DNA from 2 places in the Streptomyces sp. NPDC033136 genome. Region 1 is predicted to be linked to the other one. Evidence: riboswitches for the same ligand, from Rfam matches in the RefSeq annotation. Region 1 holds a riboswitch; the other holds the start of a gene.
What was found. Region 1 has a riboswitch for glycine ahead of gcvP (aminomethyl-transferring glycine dehydrogenase). Riboswitches for the same ligand answer to the same signal wherever they lie in the genome.

Region 1 (5,769 bases):
AGTCCTCGTACGCGTCCAGCGGCGGGCAGGAGCAGACCAGGTTCCGGTCGCCGAAGGCCTGGTCGATACGGCGCACCGGCGGCCAGTACTTGTCGGCGGCCGACACCCCGGCCGGGAAGACGGCGTCCTCACGGCTGTAGGCGTGCTCCCACTCACCGGCGAGCGCACCGGCGGTGTGCGGGGCACCGCGCAGCGGGTTGTCGTCCGCGGGCCACGCGCCGGAGCCGACCTTCTCGATCTCCGCGCGGATGGCGATCATGGCCTCGCAGAACCGGTCTAGCTCGGCCAGGTCCTCCGACTCGGTCGGCTCGATCATCAGCGTCCCGGCCACCGGGAACGACATCGTCGGCGCGTGGAAGCCGTAGTCGATCAGCCGCTTGGCGACGTCGTCGACGCTCACGCCGGTCGCCTTGGTCAGCGGCCGCAGGTCGATGATGCACTCGTGCGCAACGAGCCCGCCGGGACCGGTGTAGAGCACCGGGTAGTGCGGCTCCAGCCGCTTGGCGATGTAGTTGGCGCTGAGCACGGCCACCTGCGTGGCCCGCTTCAGCCCCTCGCCGCCCATGAGCCGGACGTACGCCCACGAGATCGGCAGGATGCCGGCGGAGCCCCAGGGCGCCGCCGAGACGGGTCCGACGCCGGTCTCCGGGCCGGCCTCGGGCTGCAGCGGGTGGTTCGGCAGGTAGGGCGCGAGGTGCTCCCGCACCGCCACCGGCCCCACGCCGGGACCGCCGCCGCCGTGCGGGATGCAGAAGGTCTTGTGCAGGTTCAGGTGCGAGACGTCCCCGCCGAAGTGCCCCGGCTTGGCGAGCCCCACGAGCGCGTTGAGGTTCGCCCCGTCGACGTAGACCTGCCCGCCCGCCTCGTGCACCTGCGCGCAGATCTCGGCGACGTGCTCCTCGAACACACCATGGGTGGACGGGTACGTGATCATCAGCACCGCGAGCTCGTTCCGGTGCTGCTCGATCTTCGCCCGCAGGTCCTCGACGTCGATCTCGCCGTCCTCGGCGGTCTGCACGACGACGACCTTCATGCCCGCCATCACCGCGCTCGCCGCGTTGGTGCCGTGCGCGGACGACGGGATCAGGCACACGGTCCGCTGCCCGTCCCCGTTGGCCCGGTGGTACCCGCGTACGGCCAGCAGTCCGGCCAGCTCGCCCTGCGATCCGGCGTTCGGCTGGAGGGAGACCTTGTCGTAGCCGGTGACCTCGGCGAGCCGGTCCTCCAGCTCGTGAATGAGGGTGAGGTAGCCGGCGGCCTGCTCGGCGGGCGCGAAGGGGTGCAGCTGCCCGAACTCGGGCCAGGTGACCGGCTCCATCTCCGTGGTCGCGTTGAGCTTCATGGTGCAGGAGCCCAGCGGGATCATGCCGCGGTCGAGCGCGTAGTCCCGGTCGGCCAGCCGGCGCAGGTAGCGCAGCATGGCCGTCTCGGAGCGGTGCTGGTGGAAGACGGGGTGCGTCAGGTACTCGTCGGTGCGGAGCAGCGCCTGGGGGAGCCCGTCCTCCGTGGCGGCGTCCAGTGCCTCGACGACACCCTCGACACCGAAGGCGGCCCACACGGCACGCAGCTGGGCCCGGGTCGTCGTCTCGTCACAGGCGATCGAGAGGTGGTCGGCGTCGACGAGCCGCAGGTTGACCCCGTTGTCCCGCGCGGCGGCCAGGATCTCGGCGGCCCGGCCCTCGACGCGCACGGTCACGGTGTCGAAGTAGGCCCCGTGCACCACCTCGACACCGCCGCTCGCGAGCCCGGCGGCGAGGACGGTGGCGTACCGGTGGGTGCGCCGCGCGATGCCCTTCAGACCCCCCGGCCCGTGGTAGACGGCGTACATGCCGGCCATGACGGCGAGCAGCACCTGTGCGGTGCAGATGTTGCTGGTGGCCTTCTCGCGGCGGATGTGCTGCTCACGTGTCTGCAGCGCCAGCCGATAGGCCCTGTTCCCGTCCACGTCGACGGACACGCCGACGAGCCGCCCGGGCAGGCTGCGCGCCATCTTCTCCTGGACCGCCATGTAGCCGGCGTGCGGCCCGCCGAAGCCCATCGGCACCCCGAACCGCTGCGTCGTCCCGACCGCGATGTCGGCGCCGAGCTCACCGGGCGACTTCAGCAGCGCCAGCGCGAGCAGATCGGCGGCGACGGTGACGAGCGCCCCGAGCTCGTGCGCCTGGTCGATGACCGGCTTGATGTCCCGTACGGCACCGGAGGCGCCCGGGTACTGGATCAGCACTCCGTTGATCTCACGCTCGGCGACCTCTGCGGGGATGCCGTCACTGAGGTCGGCGACGACGACCTCGACGCCCGTCGGCTCGGCCCGGGTCTGGATCACGGCGATGGTCTGCGGCAACGCGTCCGCGTCTACCAGGAACAGGCCCTTCTTGTTCTTGCCCAGCCGCCGCGACAGCGCCATGGCCTCGGCGGCCGCCGTGCCCTCGTCGAGCAGGGAGGCGCCGGAGGTCGGCAGTCCGGTCAGATCGGCGACCATGGTCTGGAAGTTGAGCAGCGCCTCGAGCCGCCCCTGCGAGATCTCCGGCTGGTACGGCGTGTAGGCCGTGTACCAGGCCGGGTTCTCCATGACGTTGCGCAGGACGACCGGCGGCGTGAACGTGCCGTAGTAGCCGAGCCCGATCATGGATCCGAGGACCTGGTTGCGGTCGGCGAGGGAGCGCAGCTCGGCGATCACCTCGGCCTCGCTGCGGGCGCCGGGCAGGTCCAGTGCTTCGGCGCTCCTGATCACGGCCGGGACCGCGGCGGCCGTGAGCTCGTCCAGCGAGCCGTAACCGACGTGCGCGAGCATCTTGGCGCGGGCCTCGTGGTCGGGGCCGATGTGGCGCTGCTCGAAGGGGACTGCCTCTTCGAGCTCGGAGAGCGGAATGCGATGGGCGGTCATTTGCGGAGGCCTCCTGGTCACACGACCTACGAGGGGCACCACGGCGCGGGTACCCGGACGGCCTCCCCCTCTGTCATCTCAACCTGAGAGCTTCACCGGATCGCCCGAAGGCCTCCGGTTTTCACCGTCGGTGAGAGCGGAAGCCGTCGACACCCGCCCTGCTTTCCAGAGTGACCTCGTCCGTGCGGTACGTGAGCCTGAGAGATTCCGGGGAGGATTTGCTCCTTCGGCGCCTCCGGTGGTGCCTGGAGGACTCTCCCGCACGGGGTCAACAGCCGCTGCCAGCGTACCAGCGAGGTCAACGCACTCACCTTCGAGTGGCCACCTCCCCCGTTGTGCCGTTTTGTAGTGTTTACGGATGAGTTGCGACCATGTGGAGGGCCCGTGCGTACCGACATCGATCCGCGCAACCTGATCGGCCGCAAGGCGTTCGACCGCAAGGGAACCAGGCTCGGCACGATCGACGAGGTCTACCTCGACGACGCGACCGGCGTACCGGAGTGGGCGGCCATACGGACCGGCCTGTTCAGCAGGGACGCGTTCGTCCCCCTGGAGCCCAGCGAACTGATCGAGGGCGCCCTCCACGTCCCCTTCGACCGCGCCCTGATCAAGAACGCCCCCGACTTCGGCGTGGGCCGCCATCTCTCCCCGGAGCAGGAGCTCCAGCTCTACCACCACTACGGTCTCGACGTCGCCGCTCCTCCTCCGCTCCCGGACCACGACTTCGGCAAGCTGGCGGGCACGGACGAGACGAAGGCCTGAAGGCCAGGCCCCCGCGGTCCGTGGCCCAGCGACCGCGGGGCCCGCGCCGCGCCGCCCGGCCCCTACGGGAGGGCATGCCCCGAGGAGGCCCCGGAGGGTATGTCCACCGGTCCGGGAACCGCGCTCGTCCCACCGCCGCCCTGCCCCTCCGTGGAGCCGCCGTCCTCCCTGCCCTCGGCTCTTCGTGACATCAACGGCAACGGATCCGCCGGCTCCAGCGCGGGGTCGTCGACGCGAAAGGTCCGCACCCGTCCCGGCTGCGACCCCGGCGTCTCGAACCGCACGGTGACCCGCCCCAGGCCACTGCCCTGCACCCATCCGTGCCCGAACTCGGCGTGCCGCACATCGTGCCCGGCCGGCCACCGCCGCCCGGCGAGCGCCGGCTGCTCCTCGGCCGGCGCCACGGAGTGCTCCTCGGCCGGGCCCTCCGTGACCGCCCGCTCCCCCGCCGCCTGAGCGAAAAGGTCCTCCTGCGTGTAGTCGGCGAGTCCGCTGACGCCCACCCCGAGCAGCCGCACCCCGCCCGTCGTATCGACCGACTCCAGCAGCCTGACCGCCGCCTCACGGATGACTCCGGGGTCGTCCGTCGGACCACGCAGCGTCTCGGACCGGGTGAGCGTCGAGAAGTCGTACCGCCGCACCTTCAGCACGATGGTCCGCCCGGACAGCCCGGCCCCGCGCAGCCTCCGCACGCACCGCTCAGCGAGCCGCTGCACCTCCAGCCCGACCCTCGTCCGGTCGTGGATGTCCACGTCGTACGTATCCTCGACCGACACCGACTTCGCCTCGCGCTCCGCCACCACGGGCCGGTCGTCCCGCGCCAGCGCCATCGCGTAGAGCCCGTGCCCGTGGGCCTTGCCCAGCAGGCGCACCAGCTCGTCTTCGCCCGCCTCGGCGATCTCCTCGACCGTGGTGATCCCGGCCCGGCGCAGATGGTCCCCCGTCGTCGGCCCCACGCCTGGCAGTGTCCGCACCGGCATCGGCCCGAGCATCGCCCGCTCGGTGCCCGGCTCGATCACCACCAGCCCGTCCGGCTTGGCCTGCTCCGAGGCGATCTTCGCGAGCATCTTCGAGGCGGCGAGCCCCACCGACCCCGTGAGCCCCGTGACGGTCCGGATATCCGCGCGCAGCTGCGCCCCGACCCGTCGCGCCGACTGCTCGTCCCAGGCCTTCCCGCCGGCCTCCAGGTCCACGAACGCCTCGTCCAGGCTCAGCGGCTCCACCAGCGGCGACAGCGCCCTCAGCAGCTCCATCACCCGCTCACTGATCATCCGGTAGAGGGTGAAGCGCGGCACCAGATACGCGGCGTTGGGCGCGAGCCGCCTGGCCTGCCCCATGGGCATCGCCGAATGCACCCCGAAGACCCGGGCCTCGTACGACGCCGTCGCCACCACACCGCGCGGCCCCAGCCCGCCCACGATCACGGCCTTCCCGCGCAGGCTCGGCTTGGACGCCTGCTCCACCGAGGCGAAGAAGGCATCCATGTCGAGATGCAGAATCGTGGGCGCGGTTCTCACATCTCCGATGCTGCCCTACGCCACTGACAATGCCCCGGTCACCCGCCCGGACTGCTTCCATCGCCTGCCGGGCTCCCGCTGCCGCCCTGCTGGGCCACCCCGGAGAAACCGCTTACAGCCCGGCGCGGAAACGTCCCGCCTCCTGCGGCCGCATGCCCACCGCGGGCCGATCGGCTCAGACGGCCCGGTTCCTCCGCCGCGCCAGCTCGTCCGCAGGATTGGGCCCGATCAGCGTCTCACCGGTGTCGATCCGCTCCCCGTGCAGCTGGGACAGCGCGCTCTCGACGTCCCGCCACACCACGCCCACGGCGATCCCGAAGACCCCCTGGCCACCTTGGAGCAGGGCGTGGACCTCGTCGGGCGAGGTGCATTCGTAGACGGTGGCGCCGTCGCTCATCAGTGTCATCCGCTCGAGGTCGCTGAAACCGCGTTCCCTCAGGTGCTGGACGGCCGTGCGGATGTTCTGCAGCGACACCCCCGTGTCGAGGAACCGCTTGACGATCTTCAGGACGACGACGTCCCGGAAGCTGTACAGCCGCTGCGTCCCGGATCCGTGGGCGGGACGCACGCTCGGCTCGACGAGACCCGTGCGCGCCCAGTAGTCCA
Region 2 (5,769 bases), on a different contig from region 1:
GGGGGTGGGTTCAGTACCTGCCCTGGACCGGCGGGTAGCCGTAGCCCGAGGCCGGTGCCTGGACGGGGGCCGTGGCGTGGGCCTCGCGGTCGTAGAAGGGGCGGGCGCTCGCCCGCAGCCACATGGAGACCGGGTCGTGCTCGTCGGACATGGCGACCGTCGACACGGGAAGTCCGTCCGGTACGGCGCCGAGGGACTGCTGCATCATCGCGCGCACGGAGTCCACGGCCGGCGGCGAGGTGTCGTACACATCCAGTCCGATGGCCAGGTACGGCGCACCGAGCGCGGGCTGCACCCAGGCGCGGCGCAGCGAGCGGACGGCCGGGGTGCGATGGGCGTTCTGCGCGAGCAGGGCGTAGAACTGCGGGACCTCGATGGCCGGTTCGGACAGCCGCAGCGGCCCCGCGGGCTGGCGGTCCAGGCCCGTGGCGATCCGGCGCAGGTCCAGCCAGGGGATGCCGACACCACCGCCGGGGGCGTGCGGATTGAGCCAGAGGCCGTAGTGGTCGGGGTAGAGGGCACGGGCGACGTCGACCCCGTCGACCACCTCGTAACTGCGGTTCCAGCCGCTGGCGGAGAGCTCCTGGGCGGAGGTCACGCAAGGGGCGTAGCCGTGGCCGTCGACGTCCATGTTCCCGTACTGGGCGTCGGGGGAGCCGGCCTGACCGTGCCACAGGAGCATCCAGATCTGGCCGGTGTGCGGGGTCGCGAGCGCGCGCAGGAGTGCCTCGTAGGCGTCGTAGCGCCCGGGCGTGACCTGGCGCAGCATGTGCTCGACCTGTCCGGCCGCGGCAGTGCCAGCGCTCACTTTGCTATCGCCCCTTCGTACAACACCCTGTTGTCAGCTGTGCACCTAGCTTAAGCCCGCCTCGGAGCTCGAGGCCGGTGCCGGTGTGCGGTGCGGGTCGTGTGTGGCCGGTCGCGCGGTCTTCCGCGCGACCGGGCGGCCGGGCCTACCGCTGGTAGAAGGGCCGGACCTGGTTGCGCATCCACTCGCCCACCGGGTCCTCCGCCACGTCCAGGAGGACGAGGTTGACCGGCCAGGGGGCCGGTGCCCGGGTGACGGCCCGGGTGAGGGCTTCCAGGGGCAGGGCCCGCAGGTCGCCTTCCCACTGGGAGAGTTCGACGCCCACGAACATCACGGGGTCGGCGGTCTCGATCGCCGCGAGGCAGCGGCGGGCGGTGACGACGACGCCGGTCGCCTCGAACTCGGCGGAGGCAGCGGCGAGGAAGTCCACCGGGTCGTCCTGCCAGTCGGGTTCGAAGAGGCGGACGCGACCGCCGCTCGCGGAGCCGTCCAGCGGGGTCCGGCCGGCCCGGCACAGCTCGGCCACGGCGGGCGGCGGCAGCGGGATGCCCACGACGCCGCCCGGGTTCACGGCTATCCCCGCGTGCGGGGGCAGGCCGCGGGCGAACTCCACGGCGGGGGCGATGGTGTACGACATGTGCGAGCCGACGACCTGGCGGAACTGCTCCTCGGAGCTGAACACCGGTACGTACGCCTGGCCCTCGATCTCGATGCCGGGCAGGTCGAGGGGGCCGCTCCGGGGACCGCCGCCGCTGGGCAGCGGGATCCACACGACGCTCCGCCCGAGCACCTCGACGATCCGCCCGCCGGCCGCCGGTCCGGCACCGAGGGAGGCCGAGAGCACCTCCTCGAGCTCGTTGCCGGGCCAGCCGCCGTGCGGGTGTGTCTGCGTCTGCGCCGGAAAGTCCGCGGAGAAGTCCGCTGGGAAGTCCATCTGCCTACCGCCTGCCTGAAACCACTGCTGTGGCCCAAAAGGCTAGCGGCTCGGGGGTCCGGCGTGGTGGGCGCGGGGGCGGGACCCCCGCGCCCAGGCACCCAACCCGCCAGAACGGTGCCCGGCCCGGGCGCCCAGCCCACGGAACCGCCACCCGGAATCGGCGACCAGCCCACGGAAACGGCACCCTGGCAGGGCGCCCAGCCCGCGAGGACGTTGCCCGGCGGGCGCCCAGCCCACGGAACCGCCACCCGGACCCAGGCACCCAGCCCACACGGACGGCACCCGGCCCAGGCGGGGGCGGTCAGCCCGGGAAGGCGATCCGGCGCAGGGTGTTCGCCGCGTCGCGGTCGGCCAGGACGGCCGAGGCGCAGCCGGTGGGGAGTTCGCCCTGTTCCACGGAGCGGATGAGGCGGGTGGTGGCCGCGCGGTGGCGCAGGAACGCGTAGCGGGAGACGCCCCGGCCCCGGTCGCGCTGGCCGGCCAGGGCCTGTTCGGGGGTGACGTCGAGGAGGAGCAGGTGCAGGGTGCCGCCGCGGCGCCGGGCCTCACGGGCCAGCCAGCGGCGGACCCAGGCCTGGGCGCCGCAGTCGTGCACGACGATCCCTTCGCCGGAGCGCAGGGCGCGGCGCAGCCCGGCGTAGTGGGCGAGACGGACGAGCGGCCGGTAGACGGCGTACGGCAGGAAGCGCGGCATGCGGTGCTCCCAGCGGTCGCGGGTGTCCTGGGAGTCGATGCGCGGTCCCGGCACGGTGCGCCGCATCAGCGTGGACTTGCCGCTGCCGGGCAGGCCCGTGACCACGACGAGGTCGCGGGGGCCGAACAGCAGCGCGTGCGGGCCGCGGCCGGCGCGGTCGCGCAGATCGCGGACGACCGGCGCCGGGACCGGGCCGCGAACCGCCAAGGCGGTAGCGGCCGGCTGCTCGGGCAGCGCGACGCCCGTGGTCGTGGCGTAGGCCGTGGTCCTGTTCACCGTTGATCGTCCTCCCCTGGGGCCAGGTACGAAGTCCCATCCCCGCCGAGCGTAAAGAGACGGTAATGCCGCAGGCCTCTCTTTTCCGTTCTCGTCCTGCAACAGGGCTGCTACAGGTAACTGTGTCCGGCGCGCGGGACTCGTGCACTCCCTGTGAAAGGTCCCCCTGCCGCGCCGGAAGGATGCGTGCAATGATGTGCGCGCCAACTGCATACCGGCCGTTTGAATCCGCGCGGGAGAGTTCCCAGCACCGCTGACGCTGGGGCGCCGAAGGAGCAAGTCCCTCCCTTGAATCTCTCAGGCCCCGTTACCGCGCGGACGAGGCACATCTGAAAAGCGGGCCGCCCCCTGTCGTCGAGACGACGGGCGTGGCTCCACCCAAGGTGCAAGCCATGGCCCCGCGCGGTCATGGCGAACCTCTCAGGTTCCGATGACAGATGGGGAGGAACGCCCTCGCCCTCCCCCACGCTCGGCTTCGCCCGCGCGGGAGGGACACCCATTTGCCCTGGGAGACGACCGACCGTGAGCAGTACAGGAGAACTCCGTCACACCGCGCTCGATGCCGTGCATCGTTCGCTCGGTGCGACGATGACCGACTTCGCCGGCTGGGACATGCCCCTGCGCTACGGCTCCGAGCGCGACGAGCACACCGCCGTGCGCACGAGGGCCGGGCTCTTCGACCTCTCCCACATGGGCGAGATCACCGTCACCGGTCCGCAGGCCGCCGCCCTGCTCGACTTCGCGCTCGTCGGAAACATCGGCGGCGTCAAGCCCGGCCGCGCCCGCTACACCATGATCTGCCGGGCCGACGGCGGCATCCTCGACGACCTGATCGTCTACCGGCTGGGCGAGACGGAGTTCATGGTCGTCGCCAACGCCTCCAACGCCCAGGTGGTGTTGGACGCGCTGACCGAGCGCGCCGCCGGTTTCGACGCCGAGGTGCGCGACGACCGGGACGCCTACGCGCTGATCGCCGTACAGGGCCCCGAGTCGCCGGGGATCCTGAAGTCCCTCACCGACGCCGACCTCGACGGCCTGAAGTACTACGCCGGTCTCCCCGGCACCGTCGCCGGCGTCCCGGCCCTGATCGCCCGGACCGGCTACACCGGCGAGGACGGCTTCGAGCTGTTCGTGAAGCCGGAGCACGCGGTCGAGCTGTGGCAGGCGCTGACCGAGGCGGGCGAGGGCGCCGGCCTGGTCCCGTGCGGGCTGTCCTGCCGCGACACGCTGCGCCTGGAGGCGGGCATGCCGTTGTACGGGCACGAGCTGAGCACCTCCCTGACGCCCTTCGACGCCGGGCTCGGCCGGGTGGTGAAGTTCGAGAAGGAGGGCGACTTCGTGGGGCGCGAGGCCCTGCGCGAAGCCGCCGCCCGGGCCGAGCAGAACCCGCCGCGCGTCCTGGTCGGGCTCGTCGCCGAGGGCCGCCGGGTGCCGCGCGCCGGGTACGCGGTCGTCGCCGGCGGCGCGGTGATCGGCGAGGTCACCTCCGGTGCCCCCTCCCCCACCCTCGGCAAGCCGATCGCCATGGCCTACGTCGACGCCGTGCACGCCGCCGCCGGAACGCCCGGCGTGGGCGTGGACATCCGGGGCAGTCACGAGCCGTACGAGGTCGTGGCGCTGCCGTTCTACAAGCGGCGGAAGTAGACACTGGCCGGGGGCCGCGCAAGCGCCCTCGTCGTCCTGCGTCCCAGCTCACCAGCAGTCCCCGTCAACAGCATTCCCGTGCGTACAGGAGAATTCAGGCCATGAGCAACCCCCAGCAGCTGCGCTACAGCAAGGAGCACGAGTGGCTGTCGACCGCCGAGGACGGCGTCTCGACGGTCGGCATCACGGAGCACGCGGCCAACGCGCTCGGTGACGTCGTGTTCGTCCAGCTCCCCGAGGTCGGTGACACGGTGTCCGCGGGCGAGACCTGCGGCGAGCTGGAGTCGACCAAGTCGGTGTCCGACCTGTACTCGCCGGTCTCCGGTGAGGTCACCGAGGTCAACGAGGACGTCGTGAACGACCCGTCGCTGGTGAACTCGGCCCCCTTCGAGGGCGGCTGGCTGTTCAAGGTGCGCGTCACGGACGAGCCGGGCGACCTGCTCTCCGCCGACGAGTACACCGCCTTCTCCGCCGGCTGAGGAGTCGTAGCCGTATGTCCGTCCTGAACACCCCCCTGCACGAACTCGACCCGGCCGTCGCCGCCGCGGTCGACGCCGAGCTGCGCCGCCAGCAGTCCACGCTCGAGATGATCGCCTCGGAGAACTTCGCTCCAGTCGCGGTCATGGAGGCGCAGGGCTCGGTCCTCACCAACAAGTACGCCGAGGGCTACCCGGGCCGCCGCTACTACGGCGGCTGCGAGCACGTCGACGTGGTCGAGCAGATCGCGATCGACCGCATCAGGGAACTGTTCGGCGCCGAGCACGCCAACGTCCAGCCGCACTCGGGCGCCCAGGCCAACGCGGCCGCGATGTTCGCGCTGCTCAAGCCGGGCGACACCATCATGGGTCTGAACCTCGCGCACGGCGGGCACCTGACCCACGGCATGAAGATCAACTTTTCCGGCAAGCTGTACGACGTCGTCGCCTACCACGTCGGCGACGACGGCCGGGTCGACATGGCCGAGGTCGAGCGGCTGGCGAAGGAGTCCAGGCCCAAACTGATCGTCGCGGGCTGGTCGGCCTACCCGCGGCAGCTGGACTTCGCCGCGTTCCGCCGGATCGCGGACGAGGTCGGCGCGTACCTGATGGTCGACATGGCGCACTTCGCCGGGCTCGTCGCGGCGGGGCTGCACCCGAACCCGGTGCCGCACGCGCACGTGGTGACCACGACCACGCACAAGACGCTGGGCGGCCCGCGCGGCGGTGTGATCCTCTCCACGGCCGAACTGGCCAAGAAGATCAACTCCGCTGTCTTCCCCGGTCAGCAGGGCGGCCCGCTGGAGCACGTGATCGCGGCCAAGGCGGTCGCCTTCAAGGTCGCGGCCTCGGAGGACTTCAAGGAGCGCCAGCGCCGTACGCTGGAGGGCGCCCGCATCCTGGCCGAGCGTCTGGTGAAGGACGACGTCCGGGC

Region 2: linked by a shared signal. The riboswitch ahead of gcvT (glycine cleavage system aminomethyltransferase GcvT) and the one ahead of gcvP (aminomethyl-transferring glycine dehydrogenase) in region 1 are both predicted to bind glycine.

Annotation. Positions count from the first base shown of each region.
Region 1 covers NZ_JBVIPD010000037.1:8,665-14,433, reverse strand. The annotation lists gene gcvP (aminomethyl-transferring glycine dehydrogenase) at 1-2,884, opposite strand, end outside; glycine riboswitch at 3,060-3,155, opposite strand; gene ACZ5TL_RS37775 (PRC-barrel domain-containing protein) at 3,269-3,646, shown strand; gene ACZ5TL_RS37770 (DNA polymerase IV) at 3,709-5,163, opposite strand; gene ACZ5TL_RS37765 (MerR family transcriptional regulator) at 5,339-5,769, opposite strand, start outside.
Region 2 covers NZ_JBVIPD010000009.1:261,090-266,858, forward strand. The annotation lists gene ACZ5TL_RS19625 (enhanced serine sensitivity protein SseB C-terminal domain-containing protein) at 11-769, opposite strand; gene ACZ5TL_RS19630 (enhanced serine sensitivity protein SseB) at 954-1,742, opposite strand; gene ACZ5TL_RS19635 (AAA family ATPase) at 2,047-2,715, opposite strand; glycine riboswitch at 2,939-3,038, shown strand; gene gcvT (glycine cleavage system aminomethyltransferase GcvT) at 3,238-4,359, shown strand; gene gcvH (glycine cleavage system protein GcvH) at 4,461-4,838, shown strand; gene glyA (serine hydroxymethyltransferase) at 4,853-5,769, shown strand, end outside.